Regions from separate parts of the Streptomyces sp. NPDC050145 genome, predicted to be linked through region 3. Evidence: riboswitches for the same ligand, from Rfam matches in the RefSeq annotation. Region 3 holds a riboswitch; each other region holds the start of a gene.
What was found. Region 3 has a riboswitch for cobalamin ahead of ACIBTU_RS22120 (ribonucleoside-diphosphate reductase subunit alpha). Riboswitches for the same ligand answer to the same signal wherever they lie in the genome.

Region 1: linked by a shared signal. The riboswitch ahead of ACIBTU_RS00615 (ABC transporter substrate-binding protein) and the one ahead of ACIBTU_RS22120 (ribonucleoside-diphosphate reductase subunit alpha) in region 3 are both predicted to bind cobalamin.
Region 2: linked by a shared signal. The riboswitch ahead of cobN (cobaltochelatase subunit CobN) and the one ahead of ACIBTU_RS22120 (ribonucleoside-diphosphate reductase subunit alpha) in region 3 are both predicted to bind cobalamin.
Region 4: linked by a shared signal. The riboswitch ahead of ACIBTU_RS37720 (cobalamin biosynthesis protein) and the one ahead of ACIBTU_RS22120 (ribonucleoside-diphosphate reductase subunit alpha) in region 3 are both predicted to bind cobalamin.

The regions. Positions count from the first base shown of each region.
Region 1 is NZ_JBITJS010000001.1:117,473-119,662, reverse strand. Features, by position in the region: gene sigJ (RNA polymerase sigma factor SigJ) at 1-714, shown strand, start outside; cobalamin riboswitch at 743-947, shown strand; gene ACIBTU_RS00615 (ABC transporter substrate-binding protein) at 1,009-2,040, shown strand; gene ACIBTU_RS00610 (FecCD family ABC transporter permease) at 2,073-2,190, shown strand, end outside.
Region 2 is NZ_JBITJS010000002.1:388,922-391,111, forward strand. Features, by position in the region: gene ACIBTU_RS05325 (cobalamin biosynthesis protein CobG) at 1-816, opposite strand, end outside; cobalamin riboswitch at 890-1,042, shown strand; gene cobN (cobaltochelatase subunit CobN) at 1,074-2,190, shown strand, end outside.
Region 3 is NZ_JBITJS010000010.1:322,027-324,216, forward strand. Features, by position in the region: gene ACIBTU_RS22120 (ribonucleoside-diphosphate reductase subunit alpha) at 1-859, opposite strand, end outside; cobalamin riboswitch at 984-1,127, opposite strand; gene ACIBTU_RS22125 (nucleoside hydrolase) at 1,165-2,145, opposite strand.
Region 4 is NZ_JBITJS010000030.1:12,982-15,171, forward strand. Features, by position in the region: gene ACIBTU_RS37710 (anion permease) at 1-511, shown strand, start outside; gene ACIBTU_RS37715 (hypothetical protein) at 528-749, shown strand; cobalamin riboswitch at 858-1,001, shown strand; gene ACIBTU_RS37720 (cobalamin biosynthesis protein) at 1,040-1,996, shown strand; gene ACIBTU_RS37725 (cobyric acid synthase) at 1,993-2,190, shown strand, end outside.

The sequences.
Region 1 (2,190 bases), on a different contig from region 3:
ACGGTGACCGGCCGGATCTGCCTGGACGTGCTCGGCTCGGCGCGTGCCCGGCGCGAGCGCTACGTGGGCGCGTGGCTGCCCGAGCCGCTCCCGGACCGGTCCGAGTGGGCGCACGGGCAGGGCGGCGACCTCGCCGAGCAGATGGTGCTCGACGAGTCCGTGAGCATGGCGTTCCTCGTCGTCCTGGAGTCGATGACGCCGGCGGAGCGGGTGGCGTTCGTGCTGCACGACGTGTTCCGGTATCCGTTCGCGGAGATCGCGGAGGTCCTCGGCCGGTCGTCGGCGGCCTGCAAGCAGTTGGCCGCCTCGGCGCGGCGGAGGGTGGGCGCCGCGCGCCCGGAGGACGTCGGCGCGCGGCAGGCGGAAGCGGTGCGGCAGGTCAGACGGGCCTGGGAGGCGAAGGACATCGCGGCGCTCGTCGGCCTGCTCGCCCCGTCCGCCGTGATGACCGCCGACGGTGGCGGCCTGGCCGGTGCCGCGCTGCGCCCGGTCGAGGGGGCGGCGCGCATCGCCTCGTACATGGTGGCGATCGCCGACAAGGCGCCGGGTCTGGAACTTCTGGAGCGTACGGTCAACGGCGCGCCGGGACTCGTCGCGCTCCGGGACGGTGTGGTGCTGACGGTGGCGGCGTTCGACCTCGCCGGGGGACGGGTCGCGCGGATCTGGGTGGTGCGCAATCCGGAGAAGCTGCGGGCCTGGTCGGGCGAGGACTGACGCGCCCTGCCGGGGTGGTGACGCCCTGTGATAGCTTCCCCAAGCCAGTCGTACCTTTGTGCGTACTTGTACGTACTCGGGTCAGGGAATCCGGTGCAAGACCGGAACTGACGCGCAGCGGTGAGGGCGACGGGCGGGGCAACTGCCACTGGGCCGGGGGGAACCGGGCCTGGGAAGGCGCTCCGTCCGGACGACCCCGAGTCCGAAGACCTGCTGGCGGCCCCGCCCGTGCACCCGGCGGGGCGGACCGTTGGCCGGCTCCGCGTTTGAGCCCTGGACGCTAAAGGATCTCCCGTGCCCTTCGCACGTCTCGCCCGCTTCTGTGCCCTCGTGCCGATCACCGCACTGCTGCTCACCGCCTGCGGATCCGGCGCCCCGTCGGAGCGCTCCGACGGTGCGTCCGGCGCCGGTGTCACGCTCACCAACTGCGGGCAGCGCGTGCACGTCGCGCACCCGCCGCGCCGCGCCGTCGCCCTCGACCAGGGCTCCGCCGAGATCATGCTGTCCCTCGGCCTCGCCGACCGGATGGCGGGCACCGGCACCTGGACCGACCCGGTGCGCGGGAACCTGGCGAAGGCGAACGCGAAGGTGCCGCGCCTCGCGGACCGCTACCCGTCGTTCGAGAAGGTCCTCGACACGGAACCCGACTTCGCCGCTGCCTCGTTCGGGTACACGCTCGGCAAGGGCGGCGTGGCGCCGCGCGCCTCTTTCGAGAAGCTCGGCGTGCCGACGTACCTGTCCCCCACCGACTGCGCGGACAAGGACAACAGCGGCGACGGCGACGGCGTCCGCACCGAGGCGCTGACCATGGACACGGTCTACGGCGAGATCCGGGACCTGGCACGGATCTTCGACGTGCGCGAACGCGGCGAGAAGCTGGTGGCGACGCTCAAGTCGCGGGTGCGGAAGGCCGCTTCGGGTGGCGATGCCGACGGCGTGCGCGTCCTGTACTGGTTCTCCGACTCCAAGTCGCCCTACATGGCGGGCTGTTGCGGAGCTCCCGGAGTCATCACGAACGCGCTCGGGGTGCGCAACGTCTTCGACGACACCCATGAGGAGTGGCCGCAGATCAACTGGGAGACGGTCGTGGACCGCGACCCGGACGTCCTGGTGATCGGCGATCTGACCCGGCGCTCGCAGTCGGCCGAGTCGGCGGCGCAGAAGATCAGGTTCCTGGAGTCCGACCCCGCGACGAAGAACATGAAGGCGGTCCGCGAGAAGCGGTACGTGCTGCTCAAGGGGCAGGACCTCAATCCGACGATCCGCACCGTGGACGGCGTGGAGAAGGTGGCGGCGGCGCTGCGCGCGTTCGGCCTCACCAAGTGACCCGGCCCCACCAAGTGCCCCGGCCTCACCAAGTGACCCGCCTGCGCCCGGCGTCGTACGCGGCGGCGGGCCTGCTCGCCCTGTGCGTCTCGGTCGCCGTGGCCATCACGATCGGGCCCGCACACATAGGCGTCGGCGACGTGTGGGCGT
Region 2 (2,190 bases), on a different contig from region 3:
TCCGCCGTTGCGGGATCCCGGTTCGTCGCCGGGTGCGGCGTTCGTCGTGGCTGGTCGCGCAGTTCCCCGCGCCCCTAGAGGCGCACTCCGTGCGCTCCAGGGGTGCAGGCCCGCCGACTTCAGGTTCCGGGATATCAACTCCGCCAGGGGCACGCCCAGTTCGGCCACGCGCCATACCCGACGGCCCGTCACTTCCGAGGCTGACGCGAGGAAAGACTCGGCCGCGATCACCGCCGCCCGCGCAGCATCCTCGTACGACACGACGAACTCCGCGTCCCCGACGGCCAGTTGGGTCGAGCCGTCGGGGCGGCCGCGCAGCAGGACATCCGGGCCGAGCCCGGCGACGTCACCGCGTCCGTCGTCCAGCGCGAAGAGGAAACGGCCCGACAGGCCCGGTGTCACCGAGCTGGCGAGGAGCGCCGCGTCGAGACCCGTCAGCCACTTCCGCACATCGACGAACCCCAGCCCGTCGAGCCCGGACATCGGCGAAGCCACGACGTTGCGGACCCGCTCGTGGGCCGGCGACGGCAGCAGCCCGGCCCCGCCGAGCACCTCCGCCAACTCCCCGCCGCACCCGTCCCGCAGCCCGCGCACCTGCACGTTCCCGCGCGACGTGAGGTGAAGCACCCCGTCCCCGAACCGCGCCGCCGCCTCCGCGACCGCCCGCGCCTGCGCGACGCCGAGCACCCCGCCCGGCACCCGCACCCGCGCGAGGAAGCCGTCGTCCGCCGCGTGCAGCCGCAGCGCGCCGGGGCAGGCGTCACCCCGGGACGTACCGGACGTACCGGGGCCGGGGGGTATGGGGGCGGAGGGCATGCCGGGGAGCATACCCAGGCTCACCAGCACTCCCGCTGTGAGCAGCGTCCCGTATCGGGCTTCTCGCCCGCCCCGTACGATGAGCGGCGACGGTCCCGTCCGGGCCGTCACATCGCCAGCGACGGCGACAGGGGAGGAAGCCCGGTGCGATTCCGGCGCGGTCCCGCCACTGTGAGCCCCCACCGGGGGCGAGCCAGGAACTCCCGCCGTCAGTAACCACCCGGGGCGCGGACACCCCGAGGAAGGCCAGACGACGCATGTCTCAGCAGCCCTCGCAGACGGCTACGCCCGCGCAGCGCATCCTGCTCCTGTCGACGTCCGACACCGACCTGCTCAGCGCCCGCGCCGCGAACGCCCTCGCGGACGCCCCGGTCACGTACCGCTTCGCGAACCCGTCCCGGACCGACGTCGGGACCGGCCTCGACGCGCTGCTCGACGGCACCGACCTCGTCGTCGTCCGCCTCCTCGGCGGCGTCCGCGCCTGGCAGGACGGCATCGACCGGCTGACCGCCGCCGGGGTCCCGCTGGTCGTGCTCACCGGCGAACAGGCCCCGGACGCCCAGCTCATGGCCGCCTCCACGGTGCCCGTCGGCATCGCCGCCGAGGCCCACAAGTACCTGGCGCACGGCGGCCCGGCGAACCTCGCGCACCTGGCCCGCTTCCTGTCCGACACGGTGCTGCTCACCGGCCACGGCTTCGAACCCCCGGCCCCCGCGCCGACCTGGGGCGCCCTCGACCGGCCCGCCCCGCAGGCCGACGGCCCGACCGTCGCCGTGCTCTACTACCGCGCCCACCACATGAGCGGCAACACCGCGTTCGTGCACGGCCTGTGCGACGCGATCGAGCAGGCCGGCGCCCGCCCGCTGCCGCTCTACGTCGCCTCCCTGCGCGCCCCCGAGGCCGAGCTGATCGAGGCGCTCGGCGCCGCCGACGCCGTCGTCACGACCGTGCTCGCGGCCGGCGGCACCCGCCCCGCCGAGGCGAGCGCGGGCGGCGACGACGAGTCCTGGGACGCGGGCGCGCTCACCGGCCTCGACGTGCCGATCCTCCAGGCCCTGTGCCTGACCTCCTCCCGCGCCGACTGGGAGGAGAACGACGAGGGCGTCACCCCGCTGGACGCCGCGAGCCAGATCGCCGTGCCCGAGTTCGACGGGCGGCTCATCACCGTGCCGTTCTCGTTCAAGGAGATCGACGAGGACGGGCTCCCCGCCTACGTCGCCGACCCCGAGCGCGCCGCCCGCGTCGCCGGGATCGCCGTGCGCCACGCCCGCCTGCGCCACATCCCGGCCGGCGACAAGAAGCTCGCGCTCGTCCTGTCCGCGTACCCGACCAAGCACTCCCGCATCGGCAACGCGGTCGGCCTCGACACCCCCG
Region 3 (2,190 bases):
ACGCGTCGAGCGTCTTCAGGAACGGCACGATGCCGTTGGAGTACCCGTTCGTGCCCCGGATCAGCGAACCGCGGCTGCGGACGCGGGAGTACGAGAGACCGATGCCGCCGGCGTGCTTCGAGAGGCGGGCCACCTGGTGGTAGCGGTCGTAGATCGAGTCCAGCTCGTCGAGCGGGGAGTCGAGCAGGTAGCAGCTCGACATCTGCGGGTGCCGGGTGCCGGAGTTGAAGAGCGTGGGGGAGGAGGGCAGGTAGTCGAGCCGGCTCATCAGGCCGTACAGCGCGGCGACCTCGTCCAGGGCGCGGACCGTGTCGTCCTCCGCCAGGCCGCAGGCCACGCGCAGCAGGAAGTGCTGCGGCGTCTCGACGACCTTGCGGGTGATCGGGTGGCGCAGCAGGTAGCGGCTGAAGAGGGTGCGCAGGCCGAAGTAGCCGAAGCGGTCGTCGGCGTCCCGGTCGATCAGCGCGTCGAGCGCGGCGGCGTGCACGCGCACGAACTCGGCGGTGCGGTCCGCGATCAGGCCCTCGCGGTGGCCGACCGCGACCGAGCCGGTGAACGAGGTGACGCCCTGCGAGGCGGCCTCGGCCGCGACGGTGAGGGTGAGCAGGCGCGCCGCGAGCCGCGAGTAGGCCGGGTCCTCGGAGATCAGTCCGGCGGCCGCCTCGGTGGCGAGCTCGCGCAGCTCCGCCTCGTCGGCCCGGGCGGACCGGCCGCGCAGCGCCGCGGCGGCGACCCGGCCCGGGTCGGCGTCGGGCAGGTCGGCGGTCAGCTCGGTCAGCGTGCGCAGCAGCGCGGTGCCGGGGGCGTCGGCTTCGGCACGGACCGGGGCTGAGGCGGGATCGGCGGGCGCGATCGTCACTGGGGGGCTCTCCCTCGCTCGGCTCGGGGCCCGCGGGAAGGAGGAGTGGCCCGGGCGCGCACAGGGGGCGCCCGCGTCACCGGCCCGTTCCGCGAGGCCCTGACGTATCGACACCCGGGCCGGACGGCTCGGGTGCACCGTCGGCAGGTCTTCGGACTCACGTGAGGGGCCTTTGTGGCCTTACGTTCACCGTTGCGGGACAGTTCCGGACTTGCACCGGATTCCCCTGCGACGACAGCGAGAGCGAGCATACATGTTGTGCCCGGGCTTCCGCTCCGGGCCCACATGTTGTGTCGCGGTGACGGTCAGGCCACCCCGGGCTGCTTGAGGAGCGTGGTCACGAAGTCGGCCGTGAAGTCGCGCGGGCCGGTGCCGAGCGCGACCCGGCCGCGGTGTTCGGTGCGGGCGGCGACGAGCGGGGACTCGGCGTAGTAGGCGCGCGGGTAGTCGCTGTCGTAGGGGATGAACACGGTCTTGCCGCGGGTGAGTTCGCTCGCGCACTCCACGACGACGGTGCCGTCGGCGGCGGTGACGAACGACTCGTCGGCGCAGACCCCGACGGCGAGCGGGTCGTGCAGCGGGCTGCCCGCGGCCTCCGTGTACGCGTCCAGGTAGTAGCGCATCAGGCGGGCGGTCAGCGCCATGCCCTCGCCCGCGTCCTCCAGGACGGCCAGGTGGTCCTTGGTGAAGCGCCAGCCGTGCGTCGCGTCGAGCCCGACCATCGTGTACCGGATGCCCGAGGACACCACGAGGTCGACGGCGTCCGGGTCCGCCCAGGCGTTGAACTCGGCGACCGGCGTGATGTTCCCGGGCACCTCGGCGGCCCCGCCCATGAAGACGAGGTGCTTCACGCGCCGCGCGAAGTCCGGGTCCTCGGTGATCGCGAGGGCGACGTTGGTCAGCGGGCCCGTCGCGCACACGGTCAGCTCGCCCTCGTACTGGCGCGAGAGGCGGAGCATGGCCTGCGCCGAGGACTCGGTCTGCTCGGGGACGCTCGCGTCGGGCAGCCGCTCGGCGCCGAGGCCCTCCGCGCCGTGGAACTCGCCGGCCGCGGAGTACGGCAGCCGGGTCAGCGGGCGGCCCGCGCCCCGGTGCACGGGCACGTCGCCGTCGATGCCGAAGGCGCGGGCCAGCGCGCGGCCGTTGCGGAAGGTCTGGGAGGCGGGCACGTTGCCGCCGACGGTCGTGTAGGCCTTGAGGTCCCACAGGCCGGTGCCGAGCAGGTACTGGAGCGCGACGGCGTCGTCGATGCCGGGGTCGCTGTCGAGGACGATGGGTGCGGTCAAGGGTTCCTCCAGGGCGGGTGGTGCCGATCGTCGGGTGGTGCCGAT
Region 4 (2,190 bases), on a different contig from region 3:
GCAGGGCTTCGCCGCGCAGACCAGTGCCGCGACGGCGATCCTCGCCTCCTCGCACATCGGCTTCTCGCTCTCCACGACCCAGGTCTGCTCCGGCGCCGTCATGGGCTCGGGCCTCGGCCGCAAGGGCGGTGTCGTCCGCTGGTCGACCGCCACCCGGATGTTCGTCGCGTGGGGTCTGACCCTGCCGGCGGCCGGTCTGGTCGGCGCGGGCGCCGAGTTCCTCACCCAGCAGGGCCCGTGGGGCATCGGCCTGACGGCCGCGCTGCTCATCGGCGGCGCCTCGGTCATCTGGGTGCTGTCCCGCCGCAACTCGGTCGACCAGCACAACGTGACGGCCGACGAGATCGGCACCGAGGCCCCCGCCGCGGAGCCCGCCGGTGTCGTCACGACCGCGATCGCCGCGGTCACGCCGCCGCCCACCGGTGCGCTCGCCGTCGAGGAGTCCCCGATGCCCGCCGCGGCCGCCTCGGTGGCCGACCCCGCGCGCGCCACGACCGGCGCCACGCTGTAAGGAAGCAGGACCAGCTATGAAGATCGACTGGGCGGCCCTCGGCTCCGTGTTCGGCGTCAGCCTCGTGGTGACCGTGGCCCTGGTGGGCCTGTTCACTCTCGGGATCGTCGGCCTCTCCAAGAAGGAGTCCGCGACGCGCGCGGGCGGTTCGGCGACGCTCGCCGTCTCCGGCGCCTACCTGTGCTTCGCGCTGTGCTCGGCGGCGGTCGCGTACGGGATCTTTCTGATCGTGGCCTGACCACGGTCGCAGCACTCCCTCGGCGGGGTGGGGACGCACGCGCGTCCCCACCCCGCCGACGTGTTGTGGACCTGGCCACACTCACCCGCCGCAGGTCAACAGCAAGTTGACGTGCCTTCGCGGAGCGTGGTGCACTTCCCTCGCCATATACGGCAGCAGCAGAGGAAGCCGGTGCGAATCCGGCGCGGTCCCGCCACTGTCAGCCCTCCCCCGGAGGGCGAGCCAGGAACTCACGCTGCCGGTCTCTTCGAACCAGGGCGTGGACACCCTGAGTGAGGACAACTACCGCCATGTTCGCCCCGCGCGGCGCACGGCGGGCCGAGCGCGTCTTCGCGTACGGCGCCGCCCTGGGTATCTTCAGCGACCTCCTGGTCGGCGATCCGCGCCGCGGGCACCCCGTCGCGGGCTTCGGCCGCGCCGCGGGAGCCGTCGAGCGCGTGCTGTGGCGGGACGATCGCGGCCGGGGCGCCCTGCACACGGCCGTGTGCGCCGGTGGCGCCGCCGCGCTGGGCGCGCTCGCCGCCCGTGCCGTACGCCGCTCCCCCGCCGCCTCGGTCGCACTGACCGCCGCCGCGACCTGGGCCGTGGTCGGCGGCACCTCGCTGGGCCGTGAGGCGCGGGCCGTGGGCTCCGCGCTGGAGGCCGGCGACGTGGAGCTGGCCCGGGAGCTGCTGCCCCGGCTGTGCGGGCGCGACCCCGAGGGCCTGGACGCCGACGGCATCGCGCGCGGCGTCGTCGAGTCGGTCGCCGAGAACACTTCCGACGCGGTCGTGGGCGCCCTGGTGTGGGGTGCCGTCGCCGGGGTGCCGGGGCTGCTCGCCTTCCGTGCCGTGAACACACTGGACGCGATGGTCGGTCACAAGTCGCCGCGCTACCGGCGCTTCGGCTGGGCCTCGGCCCGGCTCGACGACGTCGCCGGCTGGCCCGGCGCCCGGCTGACGGGCGTCCTCGCGGTGCTGACCGGCGGCCGCCCCCGGGACGCGGTGCGGGCCTGGCGGGCCGACGCGGAGCGTCACCCGAGCCCGAACGCGGGGGTCGTGGAGGCCTCGTTCGCGGGCGCGCTCGGGGTGCGTCTCGGCGGCACGCTGTCGTACGCGGGGCGGGTGGAGCACCGGCCGGTCCTCAACGAGCGGGGCCGGCCCGTACACGTACGTGATGTGGAGCGGGCCGCGCGGTTGTCGCGGCGCGTGAGTCTTTCGGCGTTGGGAGTCTGTGTGGGCGCGCGGTTGCTGTGGGGCCGTCGATGACGGGCGCGAGGAAGGGCGGCGGCCTGCTGGTCGCGGGCACCACCTCGGACGCCGGGAAGAGCGTGGTCACCGCGGGGATCTGCCGGTGGCTGGTGCGGCAGGGCGTGAAGGTCGCGCCGTTCAAGGGGCAGAACATGTCCCTGAACTCGTTCGTGACGCGTGAGGGCGCCGAGATCGGGCGGGCGCAGGCCATG